Regions from separate parts of the Kocuria sp. WN036 genome, predicted to be linked through region 3. Evidence: predicted binding sites of a transcription regulator. Region 3 holds the regulator's gene; each other region holds the start of a gene.

Region 1 (3,922 bases), on a different contig from region 3:
CCATCCGCTCGGTGCTCACCGACGTCTACTCGGCCCTCGACCTGGACTGGGACCCGGCCACCGCCGGGGCCGTGGACGACCTGCGCCCGGGCACCACCGTGGCCGACGTGGAGCACGGGATCCGCAAGGTGTACGGCATGTACTCCCGGTACCTGGGGTACGGGCCGCTCACCGACTGAGCCCCGGCCGCGGGCCGGGCAGACCGAGGAGGCAGCAGATGTGCGGACGCTACGTCATCGCCCGGGCCGTGGGCGACCTCGTCGCCGCGACCGGGGCGGTCCCGGACGAGAGCCTGGGCGAGGCCGACACCGAGCGGCTGCGGGCCAACTGGAACACCGCGCCCACCACCGACGTGCCGATCGTCCTGGAACGCCTCACCGGCGGGAACGGCCGGGACGACGGGGAGCTGGTGCGCGAGCTGCACGTGGCCCGCTGGGGACTGGTCCCGGGCTGGGCCAAGGACCCGGCGGTCGGGTCGAAGATGTTCAACGCCCGCTCGGAGACCGTCCTCGAGAAGCCGTCCTTCCGCAAGGCGGTCCGGGCCCGCCGGTGCGCGGTCCCGGCCAACGGCTACTACGAGTGGAAGAAGGAGCCCGGCGCCGGGAAGGGCGGGCGCAAGCAGCCCTACTACGTCCACCCGGCCGATCCGGAGGAGACCATCTGGTTCGCCGGGATCTACGAGTGGTGGCGGGTGCCCGAGGGCACGGAGCTGCACTCCGCGGCCCTGCAGCCGGGCAGGGACGGCGGCGGGAGCACCTGGTTGCTGTCCTGCTCCATCCTCACCACCGACTCCCCGGAGCCCTCCGACGAGCACCCCGTGCTCACGGAGCTGCACGGTCTGCACGACCGGATGCCGATCCCGCTGGCGCCCGAGCACGTGGGGGACTGGCTGCGCCCCGGGGAGGACGACGCCCCGCAGCTCGTGGACCTGGTCCGGGCCGAGGCGCACCGGACGGCCGCCCGCTGGGTGCTCGACCCGGTGGGCCCGGCGGTCGGCAACGTGCGCAACAACTCCCCGGAGCTCGTCGAGCCGCAGCGGAGCCTGTTCTGAGCCCCCGGGAGCCCGTGGACCGGGTCACCGCCTTCGTCCGCGCCCACGGCGGCGGGGTCGTGGCGACCAACAGCGGCGCCGGCTGCCCCGAGTCCGCGTGGATCAACCTCGCGGCCCTCGGGGACGGGCGGCTGGTCTTCGGCACGAACGAGCGCAGCCGCAAGTACGCCAACCTCCTCGCCGATCCCCGGGTCTCCCTCGTGGTGGTCTCCGGGACGGGCCAGGAGTTCCAGCTCGAGGGCGAGGCCGCCGTGCTGGAGGGCTCCGCCGCGCAGGACGCCGGCGAGGTGCTGGAGTCCCGGCACCCGGGGGCCACGGACAAGGACAGCACCCGGCTCGTGGCGGTGCGCCCCCGCTGGGCGCGGTTCGTCGACATCGCCGCCGATCCCCCCGTCCGGGAGGAGTTCTCGCTCTGAGCCGGTCACAGAAGAGGCCCGGGACCCGCATCGCGGGTCCCGGGCCTCTTCCACGGCCGGGTGCCGGGCCCTGTTCGTGCCGGCGTCCCCTCCGGCGTCCCCCGGTCCGGAGCGCCCGCCGGGCTCAGACGTCGTCCGTCTCGGGGACCCACCGGTTGAAGTCGAGCGTCAGGTAGAGCGCGAGCGCCGCCGCGTTGTCCTCGGCGATCCGCAGGCTGACCTGGTCGTAGCCGTTGTCGTAGAGGGTGCCCATGGCGCAGCGCACCAGCTGCTCGGCCAGGCCCTGGCGGCGGCGGGAGGCCGCCGTGAACAGCTCGAAGATGTAGGGGACGTCAGGGAGGTCGTCGCCGACCCGCCGGGACAGCACGAGCGCGGCGGCCACCACGGTCCCGTCGTCGTCGACCACCACCGGCGAGGCCTCGGGCAGGAAGGGCCCGTACTCCCCGTCGAAGACTCCCCGGATCACCTGGCGGGCCTCCTCCAGACTGGAGACCCCGCCCTGCTCGTAGGAGGAGTAGTAGAGCTGGGCGAGGCTCTCGGCGTCCTCCGGGCCGGACGGACGCAGATTCACCGCGGGCTTCTTGGTGTTCGCCGCGGTGTGGGCGATCAGCGTGATGGTTCCGGTCATGGAAGGCCTCCGTGAGGTCGACGCCGGCTGCTCCGGCGGGGCGGACGAGGGACAGGGGACGTCCGGGAGGGCCGCGCAGGGCAGGCCCTCCGTGCATTCAGCGTATCCATTTCGCTGGGCTTGTCCATGCTTCGCCGTCCTCGATCGCAAAAGTGAACGGCCAGGTCGGAGCGGGTACTTCACGGGAACACCTGTTCCTTTTCCGCGCTCTTCCGGGTTAGCGTGTCGTACATGTGTTCTAGCTTCCAGGGAACAGGGCGCACCGGGGACGGGCGCCGGGCCGAGGGAGAGAGGAGCCGTCGTGGGTTTCCTGACGGAGAGCGTCGACGTGGACTGCGACACGGACGGGGTGCCGGTGGGCGTGCGCTGGCGCGGGCGGGACTACCTGGTGGCCCAGGGGCCCGTGCGCTGGTACGAGCGCCGCGCCTGGTGGTCCGAGGACGCGCGGCTGCCCAAGGACCGGGGGATCGGTGCGGTGGACCAGCAGATGTGGCGGGTCCAGGTGCAGCTGAACACCCGCTCCGAGCTGCTGACCCTCGAGCTCGTCCACACCCTCGACACCGGGCGCTGGCGGCTGCTCGCCGCCACGAGCGCCTCGGGGATCCGCGTGGTGCGCTGCGCGTAGGCCGCCTCGGTGCACCCTCCCGCCGGAGGTGCATAGGATCGTCGGTGGAGACCGCACCGCAGAACGTGAGGGAGCACCCGTGAGACTCGGCACCGTGCGACGAGACGGCACCACCCAGGCCTTCCGGCAGGAGGACGGGCGGACCGTCTATCTCCCCGTCCCCGACGTCGGGGCCCTCCTCGCCGGGGGCGACCTGCGGCTGCCGGGGGAGCCGGGCCCCGCGCCGGCCCCGGAGGACCTGGCGACGCCCGTCCTGCGCCCGGGCAAGATCCTGTGCGCCGGGCTGAACTTCTACGACCACGCGGAGGAGGTCGGCCAGGAGATCCCGGAGCACCCCACGATCTTCGCGAAGTACGCCACCGCGCTCATCGGCCCCACCGACCCCATCGCCATGCCGGAGGAGTCCGAGAAGATCGACTGGGAGGCCGAGCTCACCGTGGTGATCGGCTCGCCCCTGCGCCACGCCACGCCGGACCAGGCGCGGGCCGCGATCGCCGGGTACACCATCATGAACGACATCTCGGTGCGGGACTGGCAGGGCCGGACCTCCGAGTGGTTCCAGGGCAAGAACTTCGACCGCACCACCCCGGTGGGCCCCGTGGTGGTGACCCCTGACGAGATCGACCCCGAGGCGGGACTGGCGATCCGCTGCACCGTGGACGGCGTGCGGCACCAGGACTCCGGCACCGACCGGATGATCTTCTCCGCCGTGGAGCTGGTCGAGTACCTCAGCCGGTTCCTGACCCTCGAGCCCGGGGACCTCGTGGCCTGCGGCACTCCCGCCGGCGTGGGCCTGGCCCAGAAGCCCCGCCGGATCTGGTTGCGGGACGGCCAGGAGGTCGTCACCGAGATCGAGGGCATCGGCGAGCTGCGCAACGTCTGCACCCCCGCCGAGGACCTCCGGGCGGCGGCCGGCTGACCCGGCACCCGTCCCCACCCGGTCCCGTCCTCCCTCTCCTGCTGTCCAGATCCCACTGACCTGATCCCCGTGACCTGATCCCCGTGACCTGATCCCACTGTCCTGTTCCCGCCTTCGACCGGAGGACCCCATGGCGACGATCGGCTTCCACGCCTCCCACGAGCAGATCCCTCCCGAGCAGCTGCTGCGCGACGTCGAGCACGCCCAGCGGGCCGGCTTCGGCGCCGCCATGTGCTCGGACCATCTCGAGCCGTGGTCGCCGCACCAGGGCCACTCCGGGTTC
Region 2 (3,922 bases), on a different contig from region 3:
GCGAAGCGGATGATGCGCTCGCAGCCCTTCTCCGTGAACAGGGAGGACTGGACGGCGACCTCGTTGCCGGGACCCCGGCCGGCGAGGTTCCGCCCGCCGAGCCCGGCGTACTCGCCCTCGCTGTTCTCCCGCACCACGACCCAGTCCAGCTCGGTGTCGTCGGCCTTGCGCAGCGGGGAGACCACGCCGGGGAGGAAGCGCACGGGGCGGATGTTGGCCCACTGGTCGAAGTTCTGGGTGATGTTCAGCCGCAGCCCCCACAGGGACACGTGGTCGGGGACGTTCTCCCACCCCACGGCCCCGAAGTAGATGGCGTCGAAGTCCTGGAGGGTCTCCAGCCCGTCGGCCGGCATCATCACCCCGTGCTGGGCGTAGTACGCACTGCCCCAGGGGAACTTGGTCCAGTCGAAGGAGAACGCCCCGTTCGACTGCTCGGCCACCGCGTCCAGGACCGTGCGGCCGGCGGCGACGACCTCCGGGCCCACGCCGTCGGCGGGGATCGAGGCGATCGTGAAGACCTGGTGCTCGGCCATGGGGTGCTCTCCTTCTCGGGTGCTCTGCTCGTGGTGTCCGCAGCGCAGTGCGGCACCGGGTTCCAGTAGAGCGCCCCGAGCACCATGAGGTCCAAGACCGGAATCCCATCCCCCGGATAGGAATCCCCTATGACACGATCCGCGGCGCGTCCTGCGGCGCCGTCCCCTCCGGCCGGCCCGCCCTCTCGGCCCGGTCCGGCGCCGTTCCCTCGGGTGCCCGGGAGCGGTCCGCGGCGTGCCGGGCCGCGTGCTCGGCGGCGACCGCCAGGAACGCGCGGGCGGCCGGGGTCAGGTGCGCCGGGCGGCTGAGCACGGCCACGTGCAGCACGGTGACCGGTTCGATCCGCAGCACCCGCAGCCCTGCGGCGCGCGCCAGCGGGGTCCAGGAGGAGGGCAGCACCGCGTGCCCGACCCCGGCCAGCACCAGCGGGAGGACCGAGGTGCGGTGGGCGACCTCGGCGGCGATCTCGACCGGCACCCCGCCGGCCAGGGCGTCGTCGATCAGCCGCCGCATCAGCGAGCCCTGCTGGGAGACGACCACCCGGTGCCCGGCCAGGTCCTCCCGGCGGATGGCGTGCCCGTCACCGAAGGTGTCCGCCTGCGGTGCCACGATGAGCACCAGGGGCTGCTGCTCCAGGTGCATCACCTCGACCTCGGCGGAGCGGAACGGGTGCTCCGAGCCCAGGACGCCGATCTCGGCGCGGCCGGTGCGCACCGCGTCGGCCACCTCCTCGGGGGTGAATGCCGCGTCCACGCTGACCGTCACGGCCGGGTGGGCTCCCGCGTAGGCAGCGATCATCGACGTGAGCGGTTCGACGCCGGGGGAGGGCATGGCGACCACGTCCAGGCGGCCGCTGCGCACCCCGCGCAGGTCGTCGACGGCGGACCGGGCGGCCTCCAGGTCCCGGACCACCACCCGGGCCGGGCCCACCAGCTCCTCGCCGGCCTCGCTGAGCACCACCCGCCGCCCGATCCGGTGGAACAGCGGCACCCCCAGTTCCCGCTCGAGGCCCTTGACGGTCTGGGACAGGGAGGGCTGGGCGATGAGCAGCTGCTCCGCGGCGCGGGTGAAGCCGCCGTGGTCCACCACGGCCAGGAAGTACGTGAGCTGCCGGACGTCCATCGTCGTCTCCTCCTGCGTCCGTGCGGCGGGGGTGCGGGCCCCTCGGTGATGCCCGTGGGTGCAGGAAACAACATGCCACAGAAGTGCGGCATCCCCTGTCCCGGAACGAGGGCGTCCCCGTGCGCGGCGCCCCTGCGGGCCGTGGGCGGATCGTCTCCCGCCCGGGCCCGGCGTCCTCCTGGGCCATCCGCGCCGCGACGGACGCCCAGGAGCCGGAGTTCCCGCGGCCCCGGCGGTTTGCAATTGACTTAAGATTCGAACACGTATTCGAATGGGGGCGTGAGCTTTCCGCACCTGCACGTCGCCACCGCCTTCAGCGCCCACTTCGGGGTCAGCCGACCTGCCGTCCTGGCGGCCGCCGCCGCGGCGGACGGCGCGGACGCCCTCGCCTGCACCGACCGGGACGGGCTCTACGGCGCGATCAAGCACCTGGGCGCGTGCCGGGAGCACGGCATCGACCCGGTCCTGGGGGTCGACCTCGCCCTGCTGGACCCCGGCCGCGAGCGCGCCCTCGGCCGCGTGGTGGTCCTGGCGGCCGGCGGCACCGCCGGTGCGGGCTACGCCGCCCTGTGCCGGCTCGTCTCCACCGCCCACGCCGCAGCGGGCCCGCCCGGGGTGACCGCCGCCGAGATCGCGGCCGCCGCACACTCGCCCCGGCACGGGGAGCCGGTCCTGACCGTCCTGCTCGGGCCCGCCTCCGACGTCGGGCAGGAGCTCGCGGCCCGCCGCTACCGCACCGGGCGCGCCGCCCTGGCCCGGTGGCGGACCCTGCTCCCCGCACCGGCGCTCGCCGTGGAGGTGGTCTCGCACCTCGCCGCCCCCGGCACGGCGTGCAGCACCTCCCACGCGGCCCGGATGCTGCGCGCCGCCCTCGAGGCGGGGCTGACCCCCGTGCTGACCAACGCGGTGCGCTACGCCACCCCCGCCGAGGCCGCCACCGCCGACGTCCTCGACGCCGCCCGCGCCCTCACCCCGCTCGAGACCCTCGGGGCGCGCGCCGGCCACGCCCCCGGCGGCAGGGCCGCCGGGCGGACCGGGACGTCCCGGCGGACGACGGCGCCGGAGCCGCTGCAGCCCAACGGCCAGGGCTGGCTCAAGTCCGCCCGGCAGATGCGCGCGCTCGCCGCGGAGATCGCCCGGGCCGCGGACCTCGGCGCGGCCGGGGCCGCGGCCCTGCTGGCGGGCACCCAGCGGGTGGCCGACCGGTGCCGGCTGGACCCGGTCGCCGACTGCGGCTGGGGGCGGCCGGTGGTGCCCGAGGCCTCCGTGCTGGGCCTGGACCGGCCGGCGCCCGCGGAGCTGCGGGCCCGGTGCGAGGCGGGGCTGGGCCGCCGCTACCCGGGCCGCCGCATGACACGGGCCGTGCGGGACCGGCTGGAGCAGGAGCTGGGGGTGATCGAGGACCTCGGCTTCGCCTCCTACTTCCTCACCGTGGCCGAGGTCTCCGCGATGATCGGGCAGATGGGGGTCCGCCACGCCGCCCGCGGCTCGGGGGTGTCCTCGCTCGTCAACTATCTGCTCGACGTCTCCCAGGTGGACCCGCTCGAGCACGAGCTGCTCTTCGAGCGCTTCCTCTCCAACGACCGCTCGACCCTCCCGGACATCGACATCGATGTCGAGTCGGCCGAGCGCCACCGCGTCTACCGGCGGATCTTCGAGCGCTTCGGCCCCGAACGGGTGAGCCTCATGAGCATGCAGAACGCCTACCGGGCCCGCGGTGCCGTCCGGGACGCCGGGCTGGCGCTCGGCATCGACCCCGAGACCGTGGACGGCGCGGCCAAGCAGCTGTGGCACCTGCCGGCCTCGGCGCTGCGGGAGACCATCGCCCGCCAGCCGGAGCTGCGGGACTTCGCCGAGCAGGTGGCCCAGGAGAAGCAGCTCGACCTCCTCGTGGACCTCACCGAGCGCCTGGACCGGCTGCCCCGGCACATCTCCATGCACCCGTGCGGGGTGATCCTGGGGGACCTGAGCCTCCTGGACCGCACCCCGGTGCAGTCCAGTGGGACGGGGATGCCCATGAGCCAGTTCGACAAGCACGACATGGACCCCATGGGCATGCTCAAGCTCGACATCCTCGGCGTGCGGATGCAGTCGGCGCTCGCCCACGCCGTCGACGAGGTGGCCCGCACCCACCCGGACCGGCCCCGCCTGGACCTCGAGGCGATCCCCGTGGACGACGGGAGGACGTTCGAGCTCATCCGCTCGACCCACACCCTGGGGTGCTTCCAGATCGAGTCCCCGGGCCAGCGCGAGCTCATCGGCAAGA
Region 3 (3,922 bases):
TGGCGCCAGGTGTCGGTCACGGCCAAGGAGTGCCTGGGCCGCAGCTGTCCCCTGGTCGAGGACTGCTTCGCGGAGCTCGCCAAGCAGCGGGCCGGTGAGGCCGACATCGTCATCACCAACCACGCCCTGCTCGCGATCAACGCGTTCGAGGGCATCACGGTGCTGCCCGAGCACGACGTCGTGGTCATCGACGAGGCCCACGAGCTCCAGGACCGGGTGACGGGCGCCGTCACCGGACAGCTCTCCGCGGCGATGGTCCGCTCGGCCGCCGCGTCCGCGCGCAAGCACACCTCCGCGAGCCCCGACTCGCTCACCGCCGGGGCCGCCAACCTCGAGGCCGCCCTGATGGGCGCTCCCGCCGAGCTGCTGCACCGCGGCCTCGGGGACGCCCAGGCGGCGGCCGTGGCCCAGATCCGGGACGCCGCCCGCACCGTGATGACCGAGTCCAAGGCCGGTCCCGGGGAGAAGGACGGGGACGCCGGCCGGCAGATGGCCCGCTCCCGGGTGAGCGACGTCCTCGACCTGGCCGAGCGGATCCTCGCCGCCGAGGAGCACCGCGAGGTGCTGTGGATCTCGCGCCAGGGCGGCTGGGAGCCGGGCCGCGGCTACGTGCCCGCGGAGGACACCGACCCGGCGACCCTGCACGTGGCCCCGCTCAGCGTGGCCGGCACCCTGCGGGAGGGGCTCTTCGACGGGCGCACCGTGGTCCTCACCTCCGCCACCCTGTCCGTCGGCTCGTCCTTCGACTCCGCCGCCGGCGCCCTCGGCCTGCGGGGCGAGGGCGCCCCGCGCTGGGAGGGCGTGGACGTCGGCAGCCCGTTCGACTACCCGAAGCAGGGCATCCTCTACCTCGCCAAGCACCTGGAGAAGCCCGGCCGCCGGCTCACGGAGGCCCAGCTGGACGAGATGCTGGCCCTGCTGGAGGCCTCCAGGGGCGGGGCCCTCGGGCTCTTCTCCTCCCGCCGGGCGGCGGAGGAGGCGGCCGAGGCGCTCCGCGGGCGCACCGACCTGCCGATCCTGTGCCAGGGGGAGTCCTCGCTCGCGGGACTCGTCCAGGAGTTCACCGACGACCCGGCCACGAGCCTGTTCGGCACGATGAGCCTGTGGCAGGGCGTCGACGTCCCGGGGGCCTCGTGCCGGCTCGTGATGATCGACCGGATCCCCTTCCCGCGCCCGGACGACCCGCTGGCGAGCGCCCGCAGCCGCGCCGCGGAACGGGCCGGCGGCAACGGGTTCATGTCCGTGTCCGCGACGCACGCGGCCGTGCGGCTCGCCCAGGGGGCCGGGCGGCTCATCCGCGCGGGCGGGGACCGGGGCGTCGTGGCGATCCTGGACTCCCGGATCGCGACCGCCCGCTACGGCGGCTTCCTCCGCGGGTCCCTGCCGCCGCTGTGGACCACCACGGACCGCCAGGTGGTGCTCGGCGCCCTGCAGCGGCTCTCCGTGGGCTGAGCACGTCCGGCGGACGCCCGGGGTCTCCCCGGACCGCGCCGGGCCCGCACGGGGTGCGGACAGCAGGAGGTGTCCGGACGGCGGCCGGCCCGGACGGCAACGGGCCCCCCCACCGGCGGCGGAGGGCCCGGGTGCCGGGGCGTGCGGCGGCTCAGAGGCTGCGCAGCACCGAGACGACCTTGCCCATCACGGTGGCGTGGTCGCCGAGGATCGGCTCGTAGCGCGTGTTCTGCGGCAGCAGCCAGGTGTGGCCGTCCCGCTGGCGGAAGGTCTTGACCGTGGCCTCGTCGTCGAGCAGGGCGGCCACGATGTCACCGTTGTCGGCGGCGCTCTGCCGGCGCACCACCACCCAGTCGCCGTCGCAGATCGCGGCGTCGATCATCGAGTCGCCCTTGACGCGCAGCATGAACAGCTCGCCGTGCCCGACCAGCTGGCGGGGCAGCGCGAGGACGTCCTCCACGGACTGCTCGGCCGTGATCGGCCCGCCGGCGGCGATGTGGCCCACCAGGGGGACCATCGTCACGTCCGCCGAGGTGGACAGCTCGGCCACGGCGTTCTGGGCGGCGGGACGAGCGGTCCGGCTCGCCGGTGCCGCCGGGGCCTCCTGCGACGGCTCGGCGGACTCCGCCCCGGCGGTCCCGCGCAGCTGCAGGGGAGTGAGCACCTCCATGGCCCGCGGGCGCTTGGGGTCGCGGCGCAGGTAGCCCAGCTTCTCGAGCTGGGCGAGCTGGTGGGTGACGCTGGAGAGCGAGGCCAGGCCCACGAGGTCCCCGATCTCCCGCATGGACGGCGGATAGCCGTGCTCGGCGATGGAGCGCTGGATGGCCTCGAGGATGGTGCGCTGGCGCACGGTGAGCCCGCGGCTGCGCGAGCGTGCCCCGGGGCGGGCGCCCCGGGCGCGGGGCTCCTCGGGGGTGGGGGGCTGGGCCATGGGAGCGTCGTCCTTTCCCGTCCGGCTGCAGGTGCCGCAGCCGGTCTGCGCGGTCCCGGTTCCGATGTCGGACCCGGGTGGTTCGATGGGTCCCGGTCGGCAGGCGCAGGGGATCCGCAGCGCGCGCCGGCCGGGGGCCCGGACCTGTCCTCAGCCTAGGCGACACGCCGTGTGTGTTCAAACATATGTACGACCCGCTGTCGACAGCATTCGCAGACACGTGCTAGACATGGGTCATCGGTATTCGAAAGTATGTTCGATCGAATGGAGGCCCGCGAGGGTCGTCGACCGGACCGGTGTTCGAGATCGCCCGCTCCGTGCGGGAACGTCAAGGAGTTCATGTCATGAGTGCCAGTGCCACCCTTACCGCCGTCGTCGCCCGCCGCCGCGAGTCCGCAGGATCCGCCCGGGGGCTCGGCCGTGCGCTCCGGCGGGCCCGTCCCGCCCGCTCCGCGTCCCGCACCCCGCTGACCCTGACCCGCCGCGGCCGCCTGGTGTTCCTGGGGCTGCCCGTCCTGGCCGGCTCCGCCGCCCTGGTGGTGCTCGCCGTGATCTTCCTCGTCCCCTCGACGGCCACGGCCACGAGCGCACCCGTCCCGGGCTCCGGGACCGAGCAGACCACCGTGTTCCCCGGGCAGAGCCTGTGGGAGCTCGCCGTGGCGGCCGATCCGGACCGGGACCCGCGGGAGGTCATGGACGAGATCGTGGAGCTCAACGACCTGGACAGCTCCGTGCTCGTGGCCGGCCAGCTCCTCGAGGTCCCGGCCGCCTGAGCCGCCCGCCCGATCAGCACGCCCCGCTCTGTACGCCCCGCTCTGTACACCCCGATCTGTACGCCCCGGGCGGAGCACTAAACTGTCCGGGTGACGCAGAACCTGGACCGACTCAACGCCCTCCCGCTCCGCGACGACCTGCGCGGCAAGACGCCGTACGGCGCCCCGCAGCTCGACGTCGCCGTGGCGCTCAACACCAACGAGAACACTCATCCGGTCCCGGCGGACGTGCACGCGGCGATCGTCCGGGAGGTCACCGAGGCGGCCTGGACCCTCAACCGGTACCCGGACCGCGAGTTCACCGCCCTGCGCGAGGAGCTCGCCGCGTACCTCGGCCACGGGCTCGGGCCCGGGAACCTGTGGGCGGCCAACGGGTCCAACGAGATCCTGCAGCAGATCCTGCAGGCCTTCGGCGGCCCGGGCCGCACCCTGCTCAGCTTCGTCCCCACCTACTCGATGTACCCGCTGCTGGCCTCCGGCACGCACACCGGCTTCGTCGCCGGGGAGCGGGCGGCGGACTTCGGCCTGTCCGCGGAGTCCGCGGCCGAGCAGGTGCGCCGGCACCGCCCCGACGTGGTCTTCCTCTGCTCGCCCAACAACCCGACCGGCACCGCGCTGGGCTCGGACGTGGTCACCGCCGTGTACGAGGCGGGGGAGGAGTTCCGCACCGTCGTGGTGGTCGACGAGGCGTACGCGGAGTTCTCCCACGGCGGCACCCCCACCGCGCTCACGCTGCTCGAGGGCCGGCCCCGGCTGATCGTCTCCC

Evidence for each region. Region 3 encodes LexA, which represses DNA repair genes until DNA is damaged. Its sites were predicted from a motif close to TCGAACANNTGTTCGA; they were not measured.
Region 1: CK505_RS05575 (DUF6504 family protein) is a predicted target of LexA. The motif match lies at 2,321-2,336, and genes of this name have one in related genera.
Region 2: CK505_RS05540 (DNA polymerase III subunit alpha) is a predicted target of LexA. The motif match lies at 1,912-1,927, and genes of this name have one in related genera.

Annotation. Positions count from the first base shown of each region.
Region 1 covers NZ_NSKF01000006.1:17,384-21,305, reverse strand. Annotated here, with positions in the region: gene CK505_RS05595 (lipoate--protein ligase family protein) at 1-179, shown strand, start outside; gene CK505_RS05590 (SOS response-associated peptidase) at 218-1,051, shown strand; gene CK505_RS05585 (pyridoxamine 5'-phosphate oxidase family protein) at 1,066-1,467, shown strand; gene CK505_RS05580 (GNAT family N-acetyltransferase) at 1,592-2,095, opposite strand; gene CK505_RS05575 (DUF6504 family protein) at 2,397-2,720, shown strand; gene CK505_RS05570 (fumarylacetoacetate hydrolase family protein) at 2,800-3,639, shown strand; gene CK505_RS05565 (TIGR03885 family FMN-dependent LLM class oxidoreductase) at 3,770-3,922, shown strand, end outside.
Region 2 covers NZ_NSKF01000006.1:10,563-14,484, reverse strand. Annotated here, with positions in the region: gene CK505_RS05550 (tartrate dehydrogenase) at 1-533, opposite strand, end outside; gene CK505_RS05545 (LysR family transcriptional regulator) at 661-1,656, opposite strand; gene CK505_RS05540 (DNA polymerase III subunit alpha) at 1,936-3,922, shown strand, end outside.
Region 3 covers NZ_NSKF01000027.1:10,074-13,995, reverse strand. Annotated here, with positions in the region: gene CK505_RS14760 (ATP-dependent DNA helicase) at 1-1,452, shown strand, start outside; gene lexA (transcriptional repressor LexA) at 1,604-2,383, opposite strand; gene CK505_RS14750 (hypothetical protein) at 2,728-3,156, shown strand; gene CK505_RS14745 (histidinol-phosphate transaminase) at 3,247-3,922, shown strand, end outside.